DNA from 3 places in the Erwinia rhapontici genome. Region 1 is predicted to be linked to each of the others. Evidence: predicted binding sites of a transcription regulator. Region 1 holds the regulator's gene; each other region holds the start of a gene.
The links. Region 1 encodes PhoB, which activates phosphate uptake and scavenging genes when phosphate is short. Its sites were predicted from a motif close to CTGTCATAAAACTGNCNNAT; they were not measured.

Region 1 (7,042 bases):
TATCCAGCGTCACCTTCGCCTGTTTATGGCGATCAAACACCGCCGCCGACAGTCGACCGTATATTTCGGTGCCGGTCAGCTCTTCCAGTAGCTCGGCACGTTTATTGGCATCGGCATTGAGGAACGCGGCAAACTGCCCTTGTGACAGCATCATCGATTTGGTGAAGCGTTCGAAGTCCAGCCCGGTCAGGCTGGCTACCCTCTCCAGCTTATCTTTGACCTTGTCGGCCACGATGTGATTATCGCTACAGCGTGCCAGCTCAACCCGCGGTGCCTGCAGGTTGCCATCGGCGGCGCCGCGAGCGCGGCTCTGGCTCCAGAAAGCGCGCCAGGCAACACCTTTCACCTCAAATTCCACTTCTGCCAGGCACTCGGCGGTATCACGGGTCATCAGGTCATTTTGCGACTGAGTGATGCCTTTCAGGCGCGGTGTTTCGTGATACAACGCGAGGCAGATGGCATCCAGCAGGGTGGTTTTACCTGCGCCCGTCGGGCCGGTAATGGCGAACAGGCCGTTGCTGGCAAAAGGTTCTGCGGTGAAGTCGATTTTCCACTCCCCCTTCAGCGAGTTGAGGTTTTTAAAGCGCAGCGTCAGAATTTTCATGATGGCTGCTCCTCATGGCGAACGGCTTCCAGCGTTTGAGCAAACAGCACTCTGGCGCGTTCCAGCCGTTCAGGTTCCTCGGCCTCCAGCGCCAGACGGCGGGAAAACACCTCTTCAACACTCAATTCATTCAGCGTTTCATTGTTCTGTCGGGCGATCACCTGTTCGCGCTGTTCGCGGCTGCGACGCAGCAGCACCACTTCTACGGGCAGGGATTCGGTCAGCTCCTGGATACGGCGCTGTAACTCACTGAGGTAAGCATCGGTGACGATTTCAATGTCCAGCCAGATGGTGCCACCCTGTGGATCGGCCGTGAGAGCCGCCAACTGCTGCTCAATCTGTTCCAGAGAGCCTTTGATCATCTGCATTGGCTGGAATAACGGGATCGGTAAGGCTTCGACCGCGCTGAGTTTGCCGTCGCTGAAGTCGACCTGAAACACGCTTTTGGCTTTACCCAGCTCATCAAAACTGAGCGGGATCGGCGAGCCGCTGTAGCGAATATGATCGCTATCGGCAATGCGCTGAGCGCGATGGATATGCCCCAGGGCGATATAGTCCGCAGGGGGAAAACAATCGGCGGGGAATGCATCCAGCGTGCCGATATAGATATCACGCACCGCATCGCTTTTGGTGACGCCCATCGTTGTCAGATGGCCGGTGGCAATAATGGGTAGCGGCAGGCCCAGTGCATCACGCTGTTTCAGCGCTTCCTGCCAGCACTGCTGATAGTGTTCAGTTATGGCTTCCAGCAGGCTTTGCTGCTTTTCGCGCCCTGACTGCCCGCTCTGGCTGCGCAGAATATCGCGCGGGCGCAAAAATGGAATGGCGCACAGCAGTGCTCCTGGCTGGCCATCGCGGCGATTAAGAACCAGAACCTGTTGACGAACATCGTCGCAGGCGGCGGCGATCACCCGAGTGTTCAGGCAGGCCAGCAGCTCGCGGGATTCATTCAGCATGGCGACTGAATCGTGATTGCCGCCCAGTACCACCAGTTGACAGCCGGTCTGCTGCAGATTGACCACGAAGCGGTTATACAGCTCACGTGCGTAGCTCGGCGGAGAGCCAGTATCAAAGATGTCGCCTGCCACAATAATCGCATCCGCCTGCTGTGCTTCTGCGTTAACCAGCAGCCAGTCAAGAAATGCCTGGTGCTCGGCTGCCCGGCTTTTGGTGTAGAAAAACTGGCCAAGATGCCAGTCGGCAGTATGAATGATGCGCATGGGGGTCCTTTCATGGCAGAAAGCGTGGGGAGTATTATACCTGTCCTGCATCCCGAATTATTCAGAGCAGATAAACATATTGATGAGGAGGGGATTTTATTTAATTCCATCAATGCTTTTAGGGGGTGCTTTTTTCATAAAAGTGTCATAAAACTGACGCATAATGGCGCCGCATATCCCCGTGACAACCTGTCACTGTAGCAGGAGCAATAATGGCCAAGCGCATTCTGGTGGTTGAAGATGAAGCCCCAATCCGTGAGATGTTGTGTTTCGTTCTGGAACAAAATGACTATCAACCGATCGAAGCCGAGGACTATGACAGCGCAGTAAGTATGCTCATTGAGCCGTGGCCGGATTTAATCCTGCTGGACTGGATGCTCCCGGGTGGTTCCGGCATTCAGTTTATTAAGCATCTGAAGCGTGAAGCCATGACCCGGGATATTCCGGTTATGATGCTGACCGCGCGTGGCGAAGAAGAAGATCGCGTCCGTGGCCTGGAAGTGGGTGCCGACGATTACATTACGAAACCCTTCTCACCCAAAGAGCTGGTGGCCCGTATTAAAGCGGTGATGCGCCGTATTTCACCGATGGCGGTGGAAGAGGTGATTGAAATGCAGGGGCTGAGTCTTGATCCGTCATCGCATCGCGTGATGTCTGACACGCAACCGCTGGAAATGGGGCCGACCGAATATAAATTGCTGCACTTCTTTATGACGCATCCTGAGCGTGTTTACAGCCGTGAGCAGTTGCTAAACCATGTCTGGGGAACTAACGTTTACGTCGAAGATCGTACCGTTGATGTGCACATTCGTCGCTTACGTAAGGCGCTGGAACTGACCGGGCACGATCGTATGGTGCAGACGGTTCGCGGAACAGGTTATCGTTTCTCTGCACGCTATTGATTGTTCGCGCTGGAGTCTGAACCGTGTTGGAACGCCTCTCCTGGAAGAGATTATTGTTTGAGCTGCTGCTTGCCGGTTTGCCCGCGTTACTGCTCGGGCTGCTGGTGGGTTGGCTCCCCTGGCTGCTGTTAATCTCAGTACTCTGTGTGCTGGGCTTTCATTTCAACAACTTACTTCGACTCTCTCACTGGCTGTGGGTTGACCGCAGCATGACACCTCCCAGCGGCCGTGGCAGCTGGGAACCGCTGTTTTACGGCCTGTATCAAATGCAGGCGCGTAACCGCCGCCGCCGCCGTGAACTCGGTCATCTGATCAAACGTTTTCGTAGCGGTGCAGAATCTCTGCCTGATGCGGTGGTACTGACCACCGAAGAGGGGACGATTTTTTGGTGCAACGGCCTCGCACAGCAGATGCTGGGGCTGCGCTGGCCGGAAGATAACGGGCAGAATATCCTCAATCTGCTGCGTTACCCCGAGTTTACCCGCTATCTGCGTCAGCGTGATTTTTCTCGCCCGCTTACGCTGGTGCTGAACAGCCATCGCCATCTTGAATTTCGTGTGATGCCTTACAGTGAAGGGCAATGGTTGCTGGTGGCGCGTGATGTCACCCAGATGCATCAGCTGGAAGGGGCCCGACGTAACTTCTTTGCTAATGTCAGCCATGAACTGCGTACGCCGCTCACCGTATTGCAGGGGTATCTGGAGATGATGAACGATTCCGTGCTGGAGGGCAGTCTGCGCGATAAGGCGCTGCACACCATGCAGGAGCAGACTAAACGCATGGACAGCCTGGTGAAACAGTTGCTGACCTTGTCACGCATTGAAGCTGCCCCGGCAATCGATTTGCAGGAAACCGTGGATGTGCCGATAATGCTGCGGGTGTTGCAGCGTGAAGCGGAAACGCTCAGTAACGGCCGCCATGATATTTATTTCCATACCGACCCGCATTTGCGCGTGTTTGGCAACGACGAGCAGCTGCGCAGTGCGATCTCCAATCTGGTGTATAACGCGGTTAACCATACGCCGGATGGCACGCGTATTGATATCAGCTGGCTGCGCAGCCCGCAGGGGGCACAGTTTAAGGTTAAAGATAATGGACCCGGGATTGCACCGGAACACCTGCCTCGCCTGACCGAGCGTTTCTATCGGGTTGATAAAGCGCGTTCCCGACAGACGGGCGGTAGTGGATTAGGGCTGGCTATCGTGAAGCATGCGCTCAGCCACCACAATACGCGCCTGGATATCAGCAGCACGCCCGGCGCTGAAACCTGTTTCAGCTTTCAATTGCCACCAAGGTTGATTGTCAGTGCCGAACTGGTCGAGAATGCGTTGCATTAAGTCTCACGGAACCCATGCAATGAAAATGTTAATCGCGCTGGCGCTGGTGCTGGTCAGTTCGCAGGTCCCGGCGAAGCAGGGCATGTTGGCGGGGAATCTCACCAGCGTTGGCTCGGATACGCTGGGTAACCTGATGGCGCTGTGGGGTGAGAGTTTTAATCGTCAGTATCCCGGTGTGAATGTGCAGATCCAGGCGGCCGGTTCGTCGACTGCGCCGACTGCGCTTGCCGCGGGGGCTGCTCAGCTAGGTGCGATGAGCCGCCCGATGCAGGCGGTAGAACGCCAGTTATTTGAAGACAGTTACGGTTATCAGCCGCTGGCTGTTCCGGTGGCGATGGATGCGCTGGTGGTGGTGGTCAATCAGGATAACCCGTTAACCGGCCTGAATGCCCAGCAACTGGACGCCATTTTCTCGGTGACGCGTCGCTGTGGCGGGTTATCCGTGCCCAAAACCTGGGGGGATTTACAGTTAACTCAGCCCGGTTGGGCGACGCGGGGATTACAGCGCTTTGGCCGTAACTCGGCCTCCGGGACTTGGGGATTCTTCAAACAGCAGGCGCTGTGTAACGGTGACTTCCGTAATGATGTCGGAGAATATCCCGGCTCTGCCGCTGTGGTGCAGGCCGTTGCGGGAACGTTGAATGGCATTGGTTATGCCAGTGCCGGGTTTCATATCAGCGGCGTCAAAACCGTGCCGGTGGCGCGTGATGGCAATGACTGGATCGCGCCAAGCGCCGAGAATATTCGCAGCGGCCGCTATCCTTATGCCCGTCCTCTTTATATCTATGTCAATAAAGCGCCCGATAAACCACTGGAGCCTCTGACGGCTGCCTTTTTGCGTTTAGCGCTTTCTCCACAGGGCCAGGCGCTGGTCAGCCAAGCGGGGTATCTGCCCCTGTCTGAGCAGCAGATGCAGCGCGCCCGTGCGATGCTGGCCGAGTAACCGTGCCTTCGGGCGAGGCGTGCCTCGCCCCTACAATACATGGGTCCCCGTCTCGTAGGGGTCAGGCACGCCTGACCCTGTAACCGTGCCTCTCCCCTACAATATATTGCTCCCATCTCGTAGGGGTCAGGCATGCCTGACCCTGTCACTGTGCCTCTCCCCTACAATATATTGCTCCCATCTCGTAGGGGTCAGGCACGCCTGACCCTGTCACTGTGCCTCGCCCCTACAATATATTGCTCCCACCTTGTAGGGGTCAGGCACGCCTGACCCTCACTCAGTCATCATGAAAATTATTCATCTGCCGTGAAATTTCTTCGGTTGCCGCTGAAGGTTTCTCATGAGACTCTTAGCTCAACAGACATGTAGACGTCCAGATGTCTAAAAATAACCTGATGTAATTATTACGTCACTAAATTATGCGCCGCGTGCAGGCCAGGAGTTTTCATCATGACAACATTTACCCCATACCGTGCCGAAGTGGTTGGCAGCTACCTGCGCCCGGCTGAGATTAAACAGGCTCGTAAGCAGTTTGAGGCTGGTGAAATAGATGCTGCGACACTGCGTGCGGTGGAAGATGAAGCGATCCGTAAGGTGGTAGCCCATCAGCGTGAAAACGGTTTGCAGGTGGTAACTGATGGCGAATTCCGCCGCGCCTGGTGGCATTTCGACTTCTTCGATGGTCTGGATGGCGTGGAGCGTTATGAGGCCGAGCAGGGTATTCAGTTTAACGGTGTGCAGACAAAAGCACGGGGTGTGAAAGTGACCGGTAAGCTGGGCTTTAGCAATCATCCGATGCTGGAAGATTTCCGTTTCCTGCAAAGCATCAGTGGCGATGCCGTGGCTAAGATGACCATTCCAAGCCCCAGTGTGTTGCACTTCCGTGGTGGGCGTAAAGTGATTGATGCTGACGTTTATCCTGATCTGGATGTCTATTTTGACGATCTGGCGCAGACGTATCGTGACGCCATTAAAGCCTTCTATGATGCTGGCTGCCGTTATCTGCAACTGGATGATACTGTCTGGGCTTATCTGTGTTCTGACGATCAGAAACAGCAGATCCGCGAACGTGGCGATAACCCGGAAGAGCTGGCCCGCATCTATGCCCGTGTACTGAATAAAGCCATCGAAGGGAAGCCGGATGACCTGGTCATTGGCCTGCATGTCTGTCGTGGCAATTTCCGATCCACCTGGATCTCCGAAGGTGGCTATGAGCCGGTGGCCGAAATCCTGTTTGGCGGCGTCAACATTGATGCTTTTTTCCTGGAGTACGATAACGAGCGTTCAGGTGGATTTGAGCCATTACGCTTTATCAAACCGGGCAAACAGCAGGTGGTTCTGGGCCTGATCACCACGAAAACAGGGGAGCTGGAAGCCGCTGAAACGGTGGAAAAACGCATTCGCGAGGCATCACAGTTTGTCCGCCTGGATCAAATTTGCCTGAGCCCTCAGTGCGGCTTTGCTTCAACGGAAGAGGGCAACAGCCTGACGGAAGAGCAGCAGTGGGCTAAGCTGCGCCTGGTGGTGGATGTCGCCAGCCGCATCTGGTAATGACTGCATCATTTTGTGTACAGGGCGCGGATTTCCGCGCCTTTTGTGCATATGACGAGGGTTTATTGCAGAAATTAACGTTGCGTCGGACGAAAAAGATACAAATCATGTAAGGCATTCTTCATCAGATCTAAATATATGCACTGGTTATGCAGTCTTTTGCGCTATATCATCCTGCTTTTCCGATCCCGTATTGCCTTTCTTCGCTATAAACGTTCTACTTACCCCCGTTTTTTCGTCATCCCCCTGCATACAGAAAATAATCAGCTCACATTCGCTGTCAACCCGGTATTACAAAGTGCATTCCACTGTATTGGTTTGATTCGGCGGCGTTTTTAGAGCGAGCAGGGGGACAGGTTTTCAATTTGAGCCTGACATTACGACTTTTCACACCATCACGGGCAACACAATTTCTTATGACACATCGTTTAACTTCGAAAGATATCCTGGCGCTGGGCTTTATGACATTTGCCCTGTTCGTCGGT
Region 2 (7,042 bases), 1.9 Mb from region 1:
TTAAGCAGCAAAGTGATTTAAAACTGACTAAACGCACGCATATTTCGGGAATCAGTGTTGACCGCAACCGCAGTTTTCCCTACATTAGCGCCCGTCAGCAACCCGGTTGTGACAACAATATGGTGAGGTGTCCGAGTGGCTGAAGGAGCACGCCTGGAAAGTGTGTATACGGCAACGTATCGAGGGTTCGAACCCCTCTCTCACCACCATATTCTAAGAGAATGCCTGAGCGAAAGTTCAGGCATTTTTTTTGCCTGTCATTCCGTGGAGAGAGGGAGTGAAGAACCCTCGCCAGGGTTCGACAAAACGGCAGGATAGCCGTTTTGCACAGCCGCAGGCTGCCCGCAGGGCGAGCGCCAGGGATGGCGCGAGTGATCCCCCTCTCTCACCACCATATTCTAAGAGAATGCCTGAGCGAAAGTTCAGGCATTTTTTTGCCTGTCCGACCCGGGCGAGGCATGCCTCGCCCCTACATCAGGGAGGATACGAGTCTCACCCTATTCAAGAATAATGCCTGTACGTAGGGGTCGGGCATGCCCGACCCGCAACAAGGCATCAGGAATGATCCCGTCAAAACAATAAATGTGCTCTTCCATGCAAACGAGCGACATGATTTGCAGACCACGCCCATGCCACTAACCCGACCGTCGTGAAACGCTCTCCCATCCGGCGACCACGATCATAATCACCGTGGTGAGACCATTCACCATCAACCTGTCGGTGATAAACACCACAGGAATTAATCCGGCCAGCGCCACCAGCCCGACAATATGCGACAGCGGAAACCGGCCGTAGACCATCAGTTTATAAATCGCATTGGCCAGCAGATAGACCGCCGGGCCGAGCAGCAAAACGGCGGCGGCGGCCATGTCGATATGTCCATCAGGATGGGCGATCACCAGCTCATTGGCTACGGCGCAGACAATAATCGCGCCGACCAGCACCACATGAACATAATGGAAGCAGGCACCCATCTGTCCCGGATTATCCGCATGTTGTATAGCATGACTGCCTGCCTTGCTGCTGGTATCGAAATAGACCCACCACATTGCCAGGCTGCCGATAAAAGCCACCAGCGAGGCAATAATAATCGGCGCATCCCACACGTCGGTTTCACTCAGCGTTGCACCGGTAATCAGAATGGTTTCACCCAGTGCGACAATAACAAACAGCTGGCAACGCTCCGCCAGATGGTGCCCTTCTATGGTCCATTCACTGCTGCTGTCTGAACGGCCCAGGCCCGGCAGCGGGAAACCGAACATCGGTGAGAAGTAGGTGCAGGCCACCGCTATCCCCCACAGGATCAGGCGCTCCGGCCCTTCGGCGATGCCACCCCACAGCCAGAACACCCCAGAAATACACATCCAGCCGAGGATGCGCTGGAAATTACGCCGCAGCAAATGCCCCGCGGGCAGTAACCATAATGTGACAGCGCTGCGCCCAACCTGCATCGCAACGTAAAACAGTGCAAATATCCAGCCGCGTTCACCGAATGCCTGCGGCAGTGCTGAAGAGGCAAACAGGCCCAACAGCATCACACCAAACAGCAGCAGGCGAATTTGTCGGGTTTCAGGATCGAACCAGTTGGTGACCCACGCGGTATACTGCCAGGCGAGCCAGACGGCAAACCACAGCAGCAGGGTTTCCAGTGCGCCAGTGAGCGTCAAATGATGCAGAAGATAATGGGAAAGTTGAGTGACCGCGAAAACGTAAATCAGGTCGAAAAGAAGTTCAGAAAATGACACCGTTGCGCCGTGGCCATCACGTACGCGAAGCAGAGTTAGCGCCATGGAAATGTTCCTGAAAAGGGGGCATTACATTGATAATAGCGAGACGCCCGAAACAGGAACATGTTTTATTGATGTCGGGCAGCGCCTTATTGGCATGATAAAGAGGGAATACGATGTTTTTAACATCTTCAGATTATCAACAGGCGGTTACATCGCTGGCAGCAGACGAAGAAGAACTGCTTGCGGCAGTGGCATTTTGGGGAAAAGGGGCAGACACGATGATCTGCCCACGCGTCGGTCAGCGCGCCAGGCTGATTTGTAATGTAGACAGCGGCGCCACCAATCCCCAGGTGATCAAAGCGCTGCGTGATAAGCCGGGCGTGACAATACGCCAGTCGGACAAACTGCATGCCAAAGTCATCGCCGGGGCGAAACAGGCGCTGGTCGGTTCGGCCAATTTTTCCGCTAACGGATTAAATCTTGAAGGCAGCGAGCAGTCCTGGTGGGATGAAGCCGGACTGTTAACCGAGGACCCCGGGCAGATCGCAGCTATCCATCAATGGTTTGCCGCGCAGTGGGAAGCATCACGCGACATTAGCGATAAAGACCTGCAACTGGCCCAGCTGCGATGGTCACAGCGGCGAGCCAGCCGAACCGCATCGGCACCGATTCACGCATTTGAACGCCTGCGCCCCACCGATGCTGAAGACAGGGAAATCTACCTGGTGATTTATAATGAGGCGATGTCGCAGGACGGTGAAAAGGCCTTCCAGGAAGAGCAGAAAAAACGGACCTGTCAGCCACAAACGGATATCACTGTGTTACCGCCCCTGTATGAAGGCTGGCCAGATTTGCCAACGAACGCCTTGCTGATAGACCTGTATTACGAGGAAGGGAGGAAGATGGAGTGCGCGGGCATTTTTACGCGTACCCTGCAGGATATCAATTTCACCTATTCCGATGGCAGTGCGGGCCATCTGGCGTTGTGCGTTCAGGAAGACAAGGTCATGGGTTATCTGTTTGATGATAAAGAGGCCAGATTGTTCGTGAAGCAAATCCGGCCTTTTATAAAGAAAATCCTGCAACACGCTACAGGTTCAGAGAAGAGTCGCTCTGTGTGCATCCCTTTTTCAGAGGTACTCCACATCTGCCAGCAGTCACGTTAACCAGCATCAGGATGGGGACGACGCACAGTTCGTCGCCCCACCTTATCGTTACTTGATCGCCAGAGCAGCCTTGATGGTATAGAACAGATCGGTTTGATCGGTCAGACCGACCACATTCGCCGCATGAGGACCATATGCCGCAATGCGCAGTTGCGTGCCGGTGTGGCCCTGAGAATCTTCTTCCGAATTGCCGTAGCTGATGGTCATCGGGCTGCCATCTTTAGTGATCAGCGTCTGCGTCAGGCCCGGTGCCTTGCTGTCATTGGCAATGATCTGGCTGGAGTGCGCATGGTCAGCGGTGACAATCACCAGTGTGTTGCCGTCCTTACGCGCAAATTCCAGCGCCTTTTGTACCGCTTCATCCAGATCGACCGTTTCACCAATCTGGCCGCACGGATTAGCGGCATGATCCTGCTTATCAATAGATGCCCCTTCCACCTGAAGGAAGAAGCCCTGCGGCTTGCTGCTTAGCAGTGAGATGGCTTTATCGGTCATCTGGGCCAGGGTTGGCGTTGATGCCGGACGTTCCGCATTCACTTCGCAGGTGATCGGTTTCCCGTCGAGATTGCCGTGATAAGTGGCTTTCGGCCCTTTCCAGCGCACCGGCATATTGCCGTCAGCAAACAGCCCCAGTACCGGCTTATCGTCGCCCGCTTCGCTCAGGCCGTTCATCCCCGCGAGATCGCTCACCAGCTGATAGCCGCGCAGCTTCGCCTGCTCTTGCAGAGTTTTGCCCTGCCATTCGCCCGCTTTCGCCGTCTCACTGAAGGTTTTCCCACCGCCGCCGAAAGTGACGTCCGCGCGGGCATTCAGCAATTGCTCAGCGATGGAACCTTTACCGCCCTTTTCCAGCGCGTTGGTGGCACAGAGTTCGCTGGTTTTCACCGGGCCATAGCATTTACGTGAGGTAACATGGGCAATCTGCGCGGCCGGGGTGGCATCTTCCAGTTCGGCGGTAGATACGTTACCCGTGGCTTTACCGGCGGCTTTAGCCAGTTCCAGCAGTGAAGGATAATCTTTACCGTTCACATCCACGCCGATGGCGCCATTATAGGATTTTACCCCGGTGGCCCAGGCGGTGGCAGAAGCCGCAGAATCGGTGACGTAGTCGGGTTTATGGCTTTTTTTATCCAGCGAGTAATGGGTGTACTGACCGGTCAGCGGCAGTGCATCAATACCTTTAAAGAAACCGCCCGCACCTTCTGCATAGTTACGCGCTGCCGTGATTTCAGAGTCACCCATGCCATCGCCGATCAGCAAAATGACATTTTTCGCCGTGGTATTACTTAACGAGGCTTTAATTGCCTCGGTCTGATCACCGGTCAGGCGGCGTGCACCACCGGGCTGGGTGATATCCCCCTGTGCGGCACGATTCCAGGTGGCAATATCCGCCACGGCAGAGGAGCAAATCAGCGAGGTCAGCAGGGAAAGAGCAAAGGCTTTGTGTTTCATTGTTGGCGATCTCCATGAATAAATTTAACTTAATGTTTCTGCGCCACAGTCTGCGATACAACTATTTCATTTTCGTGTCAGCCACGTGACAGGGAGATTTCATCGCCGGGTATGCTGATGATGGAATTTTGCGACTGCTCATGAGTTAAGCGAATAGAACCATAGGGAAAAATACTACTTGACCCATTAACGGCGACTGCCTATAGTACCGCCCCGTTACCCCCTGTGGGTGACGGCAGTAAAATATGGTGAGGTGTCCGAGTGGCTGAAGGAGCACGCCTGGAAAGTGTGTATACGGCAACGTATCGAGGGTTCGAACCCCTCTCTCACCACCATATTCTAAGAAAATGCCTGAGCGAAAGTTCAGGCATTTTTTTTGCCTGTCATTTCGTGGAGAGAGGGAGTGATGAACCCTCGCCAGGGTTCGACAAAACGGCAGGATAGCCGTTTTGCACAGCCGCAGGCTGCCCGTAGGGCGAGCGCCAGGGATGGCGCGAGTGATCCCCCTCTCTCACCACCATATTCTAAGAGAATGCCTGAACGAAAGTTCAGGCATTTTTTTTGCCTGTACGTAGGGGTCGGGCATGCCCGACCTGGACGAGGCATGCCTCGCCCCTACATCAGGGAAGGTACGAGTCTCGCCCTATTCAAGAATAATGCCTGTACGTAGGGGTCGGGCATGCCCGACCCGGGACGAGGTATCAGGGATGACCCCGTCAAAACAATAAATGTGATCTGCCGCACAAACGGACTACTCGAATATCCTCCACATTTATTATCTTGACCCCCTTTATTCTCACCTCTTATAACAGCCAGGTATCCCATGAATGATATTACCCAACTGCTGAAAAGCCATCGCAGCGATCGTAGCTACCTTGATAAACCTGTCGCCGACAGCATTATTGATGACATTGTTGAAGCAGCGTGGCTTGCACCGACCTCCGTCAACTCGCAGCAGGTATCACTGGTTGTTGTACGCGATGCCGCTACCCGCGCCCGCATTGCCGAAATCGCCGGTGGCCAACCGTGGATCGCAAAAGCACCGGTATTTATCACCTTCGTGCTGGATATGTACAAAAGCCAGCAGGGTATTGCCGCAGAAGGTAAAACGCAGATTGCGCATGAAAGCCTGGAAAGCCTGATCTCTGGATCGACTGATATTGGTATCGCGCTGGGTGCGGTGATGACGGCGGCCCGTTCACACGGGCTGGGCGTCGTGCCGATTGGCGGGATCCGCCGTGAACCAGAAGCCATGATTGAGCTGCTGAATCTGCCTGAACTGACCTTCCCGGTGGCGGGCGTGGTACTGGGCTATGTCGATGAACCCGCCGTGCAGAAGCCCCGCATGTCGCTGGCAGGCTTCCGTCACGAAGAACGTTATGACAGCACCTCATTGCCAGACGTGATTAAAGCTTACAACGAAGTTCTGGTGGCACACTGGAACAGTACCGGGCGTACCGATGGTGATAACTGGGGCAACAACACCGCCAGCTATTATCAGAATATCTATTTCCCGAACGTTCAGCCGGCTATCCTGAAACAGGGTTTCGGCATCAATAAATAAACAAAAAAAGCCCGGCACTGCCGGGCTTTGATTCGTACAGGGCGATCGCAGACCGCCCCGCTTTCATCTCTGATTAACTGTAAGCAAGCAGTGCTCGTTGGCAAAGCTCTGAACGCACACAGTCCTCTTTATCAAAACGTACCACGCCAATCATCTCGTCTTCCTCGAAGCGCGCCATCGCGTCGCTGAGGCCAGACTTCACATGAGCCGGCAAGTCACACTGGGTGATATCACCGTTAACGATGACCGTGACGTTTTCTCCAAGGCGAGTTAAGAACATTTTCATTTGGGCTGCGGTGACATTCTGCGCCTCATCCAAAATAACCACCGCGTTCTCGAAGGTACGACCGCGCATATAGGCAAAAGGCGCAATTTCCACTTTGCCTATTTCGGGGCGCAGGCAGTACTGCATAAAGGACGATCCCAGACGTTTAACCAGAACGTCATATACTGGCCGGAAGTACGGGGCAAATTTCTCGGAGATATCTCCGGGCAGGAATCCCAAATCCTCATCTGCCTGAAGGACCGGACGAGTCACTATGATCCTGTCGACATCCTTATGTATCAGGGCCTCGGCTGCTTTCGCAGCGCTGATCCAGGTTTTACCGCATCCGGCTTCACCGGTGGCAAAGATCAGCTTTTTGTTTTCTATGGCGTGGAGATAGTGCGCCTGAGCTTCATTTCTGGCTTCAATCGGTGAATGGTCGCGGGTATCGCGAGCCATACCAATGGAATCCAGCCCACCCATCTGCACCAGCGAGGTGACCGATTCTTCTTCACGCTGACGATGACTGCGTGAATCGCTACGAAGCACACGTTTTGCTTCACGACGCGCTTTGATCACTGCTTTCTGTCTTCCCATAGTGGCACCTTACAGTTGGTTTCATTTCCCGCATCGGTATATCGATGCGATTACGTGAACGCTTTAGAGGTCGTGGCTTCCTTTTAAGCCTTGTCTGGCCGTTGAAACAAATGCACAGCAGAAATCATGCCCGCCATGCACCGGTAAGGGTTAAAGGAATTGAGTAGCCGTTGAGTTGTGAAAGAAGAGAAAGCTGAAGTGGAAATGTTTTCCTCGCAAATATTCGCGATATGAGACTTTTTGACGACTGGCCCGGTAAAGGACTTCT
Region 3 (7,042 bases), 690 kb from region 1:
GTCAAGGGTGTCATCATGCAGCAGGAAAATTTCACCGTCCTGCGACAGTTTGGCATCAAACTCAATCATCCGGTGTCCCAGTTGCGCACCGATATCGATAGCGGCCAGGGTATTTTCCGGCGCCAGTTTCCCGCCGCCGCGATGGGCAACAATGGGCGGGTATGGCCAGGTCTTATTCATTAGTCGATCCGTTGTCCATTAGGGTCAAAGAAGTGCAATGACTGCGGCGGCAGATGCAGCCACAGCGTACTGCCCATCTCCGGTCGCACCGAATGCGGCAGGCGCACCACCAGTTTATTATTGCCCCAGCGACCGTGTGCCAGGTTATCCGCTCCCAGCATTTCCAGCGTATCCACCACCAGTGGAATGCCGCCGTCCTGCCGGGAGGAGAGTTCAATATGCTCCGGACGAACGCCCATCGTCAATGCGCGATCGGCCCATTTTGCCATCGGTACGCTCAGGGGAAGCGCCATACTGTCGCTGAGATTAAAACGTGAACCGTCAGCATTCACCTGCCCTTCCAACAGGTTCATCGCCGGGGAACCAATAAAGCTGGCGACAAAACGCGTGGCCGGACGCTCATAAATTTCCACCGGCGTACCGAGCTGTTCCAGCACGCCTTTATTCATCACCATCACCCGCTGCGCCAGCGTCATCGCTTCTACCTGGTCATGGGTCACGTACAGACTGGTGGTGTTCAGACGACGATGCAGCTGCTGCAGCTCCAGACGCATCTGCACACGCAGCCGGGCATCCAGGTTAGACAACGGTTCATCAAACAGAAATACCGCTGGTTCCCGCACAATGGCGCGCCCCATCGCCACACGCTGGCGCTGCCCACCGGACAGCTCACGCGGGCGGCGTTTCAGCAGTGCCTCCAGCTCCAGGCTGCGTGCCGCCTCCAGCACGCGCTGGCGGATCTGTTCTTTGCCCATACCGCGAATTTTCAGGCCCCAGGCCATATTCTCTTCCACGCTCATATGCGGGTAGAGTGCATAGTTTTGGAATACCATCGCGATACCGCGATCTTTTGGCTCCTCTTCGGTCACACGGCGGGTATCAATATAGATATCTCCGCTGGTCACCCGTTCCAGCCCGGCCACCATGCGCAGAAGCGTCGATTTTCCACAGCCGCTTGGCCCGACCATCACCATAAACTCACCGTCGCGGATTGAGACATCCAGCGGCTGAATAATCGGGTTTATCCCATCGTAGGATTTCGTTACTGCCTGAAGTCTTACACCTGCCATCGTTATTTCTCACTCTCAACCAGACCGCGAACAAAGGCGCGCTGCATCACTAAAACAATCACTACCGGTGGGATCAGCGTGAGGATCATCGCCGCCATCACCAGGTTCCATTGGGTTGCCGCATCACCGGTGGCAATCATGCTGCGGATACCCGCGACTGCCGTCCCCAGTTTGCTGTCGCTGACAATCAGCAACGGCCACATGTACTGGTTCCAGCCGTAGATAAAGGTGATGACAAACAGCGCTGCCAGATTGGTTTTCGACAGCGGCAGTACGATGTCCCAGAAGAAGCGCATCGGGCTGGCACCATCAATACGTGCAGCCTCCATCAGTTCATCAGGCAGCGTCATAAAGAACTGACGGAACAGGAACGTGGCGGTGGCCGACGCCATCAGCGGCAGAGTTAACCCGCTGTAGCTATCGAGCATATTGAGGTCGGCGATCACATCCACCGTCGGGAAAATACGCACCTCAACCGGCAGCATCAGGGTGATAAAAATCATCCAGAAAAACAGGTTACGCAGCGGGAAGCGGAACCACACCAGCGCAAAAGCCGACAGCATAGAGACGGTAATTTTTCCGGTGGTGATCGCCAACGCCATGATCAGGCTGTTAAACAGCATGGTGCTGAAGGGCGCGCTGTTTTGCCCCACGCCGTGGGTCCAGATACTGGAAATGTTATCCCACAGGTGCGTACCGGGGATGAGCGGCATCGGCACCTGAAACACCTGTTCCGTACTGAGAGTGGCGGCAATAAACGCCACATACAGCGGGAACAGCACGGTGAGGATACCGAGGCCCAGCAGGGTATGGCTGAAAATATCCAGCCCGCGTCGGTTTTCGATCATTGGTAGCGCACCTTCTTCTCGACATAGCGGAACTGAATCACCGTCAGAATAATCACCAGCACCATCAGCACCACGGACTGCGCAGAGGACGAGGAGAGATCCAGACCGGCAAAGCCTTCACGGTAAATTTTATAAATCAGCGTCGTCGTCGCCTGTACCGGGCCACCGCCCGTGGCGGCATCAATCACCGGGAAGGTATCAAAGAAGGCGTACACCAGATTGACGACCACCAGGAAGAAACCCACCGGGGCGATCAGCGGCAACGACAGGCTGAAGAAACGCCGCACCGGGCCTGCGCCGTCAATCGCGGCCGCCTCTACCAGGGATTTAGGAATAGACTGCAACGCGGCAAAGAAGAACAGGAAGTTGTAGCTCATTTGCTGCCAGATCGAGGCCAAAACGACCAGGAACATCGCCTGGCCGCTATTTTGCGCATGGTTCCAGCTGTAACCCAGCAGCCCTAAGAAATGGGTAATCAGACCGAGGCCCGGGCTGAACAGAAACATCCACAGCACCGCCGCCACCGCAGGGGCCACCGCATAAGGCAGCAGCATCAGCGTCTGATAAAAGCGTTTAAGGCGCAGCACGTAGTCGACCAGCGCAGCAAATAACAGTGACACCACCAGACCAATTACGGTGACCAGACCGCTGAACACCAGCGTGGTCCAGAAGGAATCAAGGTAGTAGCTGTCGCTAAACAGGCGAATAAAGTTTTCCAGTCCGACAAACGTGCTGGAGATGCCGAAAGGATCGACGTTTTGGACCGAGTACCACAGGGCTTCGCCCGCGGGCCAGAGGAAGAAAATGATCGTGATTAACAGCTGTGGCAGCACCAGCAGGTAGGGCAGTGCTTTGGCGCGAAATACGGGACGAGGTTGGGACATAAAGGTTTATCTCGTGCGAAAAACGTCACAGGGGCCGACCGCTGTTCTGGTCGGCCCTGATGGGAGGATCGGGGATCCACCCCTACATGCGTCTACGTTATTTGGTCTGTTGTTCGAAACGACGCAGCAGTTGATTACCACGTTCAACGGCGCTATCCAGTGCCGCCTGCGGGGTTTTCTTGCCCGTCCAGACGCTTTCCAGCTCCTCATCCACCACGGTACGGATCTGCGGCATATTGCCCAGACGCATCCCTTTGGTGAACGGCAGTGGATCTTTGTTCAGCATCTGACGCGTCGCAATGTCTGCACCCGGATTCTTGTCATAGAAACCCTGCTGTTTGGTCAGCTCATACGCGGCCGTGGTGATCGGCAGGTAACCGGTTTTCTGGTGCCATTCAGCAGCAATTTCTGGTTTCGCCAGGAACTGCATGAACTTGGCGACGCCTTTGTAGGTTTCTGCATCTTTGTTTTTCATGACCCACAGGCTGGCCCCACCGATGATGGCGTTCTGTGGCGCGTTCGGCACGGTTGCATCGTACGGCATCATGCCTACGCCGTAGTTGAACTTGGCGTGGCTACGGATATCCGCCAGCGAGCCGGAAGAGGCGGTGGTGATGGCACAGTCGCCGTTATAGAACTTGGCGGTGGATTCATCTTTACGGCCGAAGTAGGTGAAATCACCCTTCTTATTCATCTCTTCCAACAGGGCAATGTGGCGAACCTGCGTCGGTTTGTTGAATTCCAGTACCGCGTCAGTGCCGTCAAAACCGTTGTTTTTGGTGGCAACGGGCAGACCATGCCAGGCGCTGAAGTTCTCAATCTGGATCCAGCCCTGCCAGCCGCTGGCGTAACCACAGGTCATGCCCGCTTTACGCAGTGCTTCCGTATATTTCGCCAGATCCTGCCAGGTTTTTGGCGGCTGCTCTGGGTCAAGGCCGGCTTTTTTAAAGGCGTCTTTGTTGTAGTACAGCACCGGGGTAGAGCTGTTAAAAGGCTGGGAGATCAGCTGGCCTTTGGAATCGCTGTAATAGCCCGCCACGGCGGGCACAAACTGCTTCGGATCCATCGCAATGCCCGCGTTTTTAAACACTTCATTGACCGGAACAATCGCTTTCGATGCCATCATCGTGGCCGTACCGACTTCGTACACCTGCAAAATCGCTGGGGCTTTGCCAGAACGAATGGCAGCAATACCCGCTGACATGCTCTGCTCGTAGTTACCTTTGTAGGTTGGCACGATTTTATAGTCAGGGTTTTCTGCGTTAAAGCGGGTGGCCAGCGAGTTAACTTCTTCACCCAGCGCACCTTCCATTGAGTGCCAGAATGGGATCTCAGTGGCGGCCAGCGCATTGGCGCTAAGAGTCAGTCCCAGTACCACGCTAAGTGCGGTATGACGAAAGGCGATTGATGACATGTCGGTTTCCTGTACCCGGTGTTGTAAGGCGCGTTATCGCGCATTCTTTGAGTCGGGAGGTAACATGACATGCGAAAATGACAGAAAAATAACGAAGTTATGACAGTGAGGTGACAGCGAGGTGACGGTCGGGGATGCATTATTGATATCGGGCGAGGCATGCCTCGCCCCAACGGATAACGTAGGGGTCGGGCATGCCCGCCCTGTTTTACTGGCATGCCCGCCCCGGACATTAACCGCCTAAATACGCACTACGTACCGCTTCATTGGCCAACAACGCAGCCCCGGTATCTTCCAGCACCACATGACCGTTTTCGAGCACGTAGCCCCGGTCGGCCAGCTTCAGCGCCTGGTTGGCATTCTGTTCAACGAGGAAAATCGTCATGCCTTCCTGACGCAGCTGTTCGATGGTGTCGAAAATCTGCTGGATAATGATCGGGGCCAGGCCCAGCGATGGCTCGTCCAGCAGCAACAGACGCGGCTGGCTCATCAGCGCACGGCCAATGGCCAGCATCTGCTGTTCACCGCCAGACATGGTGCCGGCACGCTGTACACGGCGCTCATAAAGACGGGGGAACAGCTCATACACACGTTTGATGCGCTGCTGATACTGCTGACGCTCGGCAAAGAAACCGCCCATTGCCAGATTCTCATCCACCGTCATACGCGAGAAGACGCGACGCCCTTCCGGCACAATGGCAATCGCCTCACGCATAATACGCGCCGTCTGCCAGTCGGTAATGTCTTTACCGTCGAAGGTAATTGACCCCTCGGTGGCACGCGGTTCCCCGCACAGCGTCCCGAGAATGGTGGTTTTACCCGCACCGTTCGCACCAATCAGGGTGACAATTTCGCCCTGATTAATATGCAGACTGACATTGTGCAACGCCTGGATTTTGCCGTAATGCGCACTGATATTATTCAGGGAAAGCATAGCCTGACTCATATTATGCTTCTCCCAGATAAGCACGGATCACGTCCGGGTTATTACGGATCTCATCCGGCGTACCGTTAGCCAGCGGCGTTCCCTGGTTGACCACGTAAATACGATCAGAAATACCCATTACCAGTTTCATATCATGTTCAATCAACAGTACCGAAACGTTGTGCTGGTTGCGCAGTTCCGCAATCAGCTCATCCAGTTCGTGAGTTTCTTTCGGGTTCAGGCCGGCTGCCGGTTCATCCAGCATCAGGATTTCCGGACGCGTCACCATGCAGCGGGCGATCTCAAGACGGCGTTGCTGCCCGTAAGCGAGGTTACCCGCCTGGCGGTTAGCCAGCGCCAGCAACCCGACACGGTCCAGCCAGGTGGCTGCGCGATCAAGCGCTTCGCTTTCCGCTTTGCGGAAGGCTGGCGTTTTCAACAGACCCGAGAACACGCCGCTTTTCAGGTGCTGATGCTGGGCAACCAGCAGGTTTTCAATCACCGTCATCTCGCGGAACAGGCGCACATGCTGGAAGGTACGGACAATCCCCATGCGTGCGATTTTCTGCCCGGGCAGACCCGCAAGCTGCTTGTCCCCCAGCGTGATGGAGCCACCCGTCGGGCGATAGAACCCCGTCAGGCAGTTAAACACCGTGGTTTTACCAGCGCCATTCGGGCCGATAAGCGAGACGATTTCCTGCGGGCGCAGCTCCAGTTCCACATTATTGACGGCCAGCAAACCACCAAAACGCATCATCAGGCCATTAACGGCTAACAGAGGCTGAGTCATGCCTGGTCTCCTTTTTCTGCCGTTTTCAACTTCAGATGCGGGCGCTTCATCGGCAACAGTCCCTGTGGACGCCAGATCATCATCAATACCATTAAGCCACCGAGCACCAGCATGCTGTACTCGTTAAGATCGCGCATCAGTTCACGTGACACCACCAGCAGGATCGCGGCAAGAATCACGGCAAACTGCGATCCCATGCCGCCCAGTACCACGATCGCCAGCACAAACGCCGACTCGGCAAAGGTGAAGGATTCCGGGCTGACAAAGCCCTGACGGGCGGCAAACAGGCAGCCAGCGAAACCGGCAAAGGCCGCACTGATGGTGAAGGCGGTCAGCTTGATGCGCGTTGGGCTGAGGCCCAGCGAGCGGCAGGCAATCTCATCTTCACGCAGGGCTTCCCACGCGCGCCCCAGTGGCATACGCAGCAGACGGTTGATCACAAACAGCGTGATCACCACCAGCAGCAGCGCCACCATATACAGGAAGATAATACGGTCGCTCGGGTCATACTTCAGGCCGAAGAAGTTATGGAACGTATCCCAACCGCCGTCACGTGCGCTGCGGTTAAACTCCAGCCCAAAAAGAGAAGGTTTCGGGATCTGGCTGATGCCGTTCGGGCCACCGGTAATCTCTGTATTGTTCAGCAGCAGAATACGCACGATTTCACCGAAACCGAGGGTAACAATCGCCAGATAGTCACCGCGCAGACGCAGTACCGGGAAGCCCAGCAGCAGACCAAACGCCGCAGCGACCAGACCTGCCAGCGGCAGGCTTTCCCAGAACCCCAGGCCATAGTAGTGGTTGAGCAGCGCAAAGGTGTAGGCACCGATGGCATAAAAACCGCCATAACCCAGCACCAGCAACCCCGACAGCCCCACCACCACGTTCAGGCCAAGGCCCAACATGACGTAAATCAGCGTCAGTGTGGCGA

Region 2: a site for PhoB is predicted at 4,410-4,429, ahead of phoA (alkaline phosphatase). Genes of this name have one in related genera too.
Region 3: a site for PhoB is predicted at 4,494-4,513, ahead of ugpB (sn-glycerol-3-phosphate ABC transporter substrate-binding protein UgpB). Genes of this name have one in related genera too.

The regions. Positions count from the first base shown of each region.
Region 1 covers NZ_CP085627.1:1,048,749-1,055,790, forward strand. The annotation lists gene LJN55_RS04905 (AAA family ATPase) at 1-604, opposite strand, end outside; gene sbcD (exonuclease subunit SbcD) at 601-1,824, opposite strand; gene phoB (phosphate response regulator transcription factor PhoB) at 2,037-2,726, shown strand; gene phoR (phosphate regulon sensor histidine kinase PhoR) at 2,750-4,063, shown strand; gene LJN55_RS04925 (PstS family phosphate ABC transporter substrate-binding protein) at 4,083-5,006, shown strand; gene LJN55_RS04930 (cobalamin-independent methionine synthase II family protein) at 5,457-6,557, shown strand; gene brnQ (branched-chain amino acid transporter carrier protein BrnQ) at 6,974-7,042, shown strand, end outside.
Region 2 covers NZ_CP085627.1:2,923,760-2,930,801, forward strand. The annotation lists tRNA gene LJN55_RS13660 (tRNA-Ser) at 122-209, shown strand; gene LJN55_RS13665 (low temperature requirement protein A) at 636-1,790, opposite strand; gene LJN55_RS13670 (phospholipase D-like domain-containing protein) at 1,904-2,896, shown strand; gene phoA (alkaline phosphatase) at 2,945-4,348, opposite strand; tRNA gene LJN55_RS13680 (tRNA-Ser) at 4,596-4,683, shown strand; gene LJN55_RS13685 (NADPH-dependent oxidoreductase) at 5,172-5,912, shown strand; gene phoH (phosphate starvation-inducible protein PhoH) at 5,986-6,774, opposite strand.
Region 3 covers NZ_CP085627.1:361,200-368,241, reverse strand. The annotation lists gene ugpQ (glycerophosphodiester phosphodiesterase) at 1-180, opposite strand, end outside; gene LJN55_RS01565 (sn-glycerol-3-phosphate import ATP-binding protein UgpC) at 180-1,250, opposite strand; gene ugpE (sn-glycerol-3-phosphate ABC transporter permease UgpE) at 1,253-2,098, opposite strand; gene ugpA (sn-glycerol-3-phosphate ABC transporter permease UgpA) at 2,095-2,982, opposite strand; gene ugpB (sn-glycerol-3-phosphate ABC transporter substrate-binding protein UgpB) at 3,080-4,396, opposite strand; gene livF (high-affinity branched-chain amino acid ABC transporter ATP-binding protein LivF) at 4,629-5,342, opposite strand; gene livG (high-affinity branched-chain amino acid ABC transporter ATP-binding protein LivG) at 5,344-6,111, opposite strand; gene LJN55_RS01535 (high-affinity branched-chain amino acid ABC transporter permease LivM) at 6,108-7,042, opposite strand, start outside.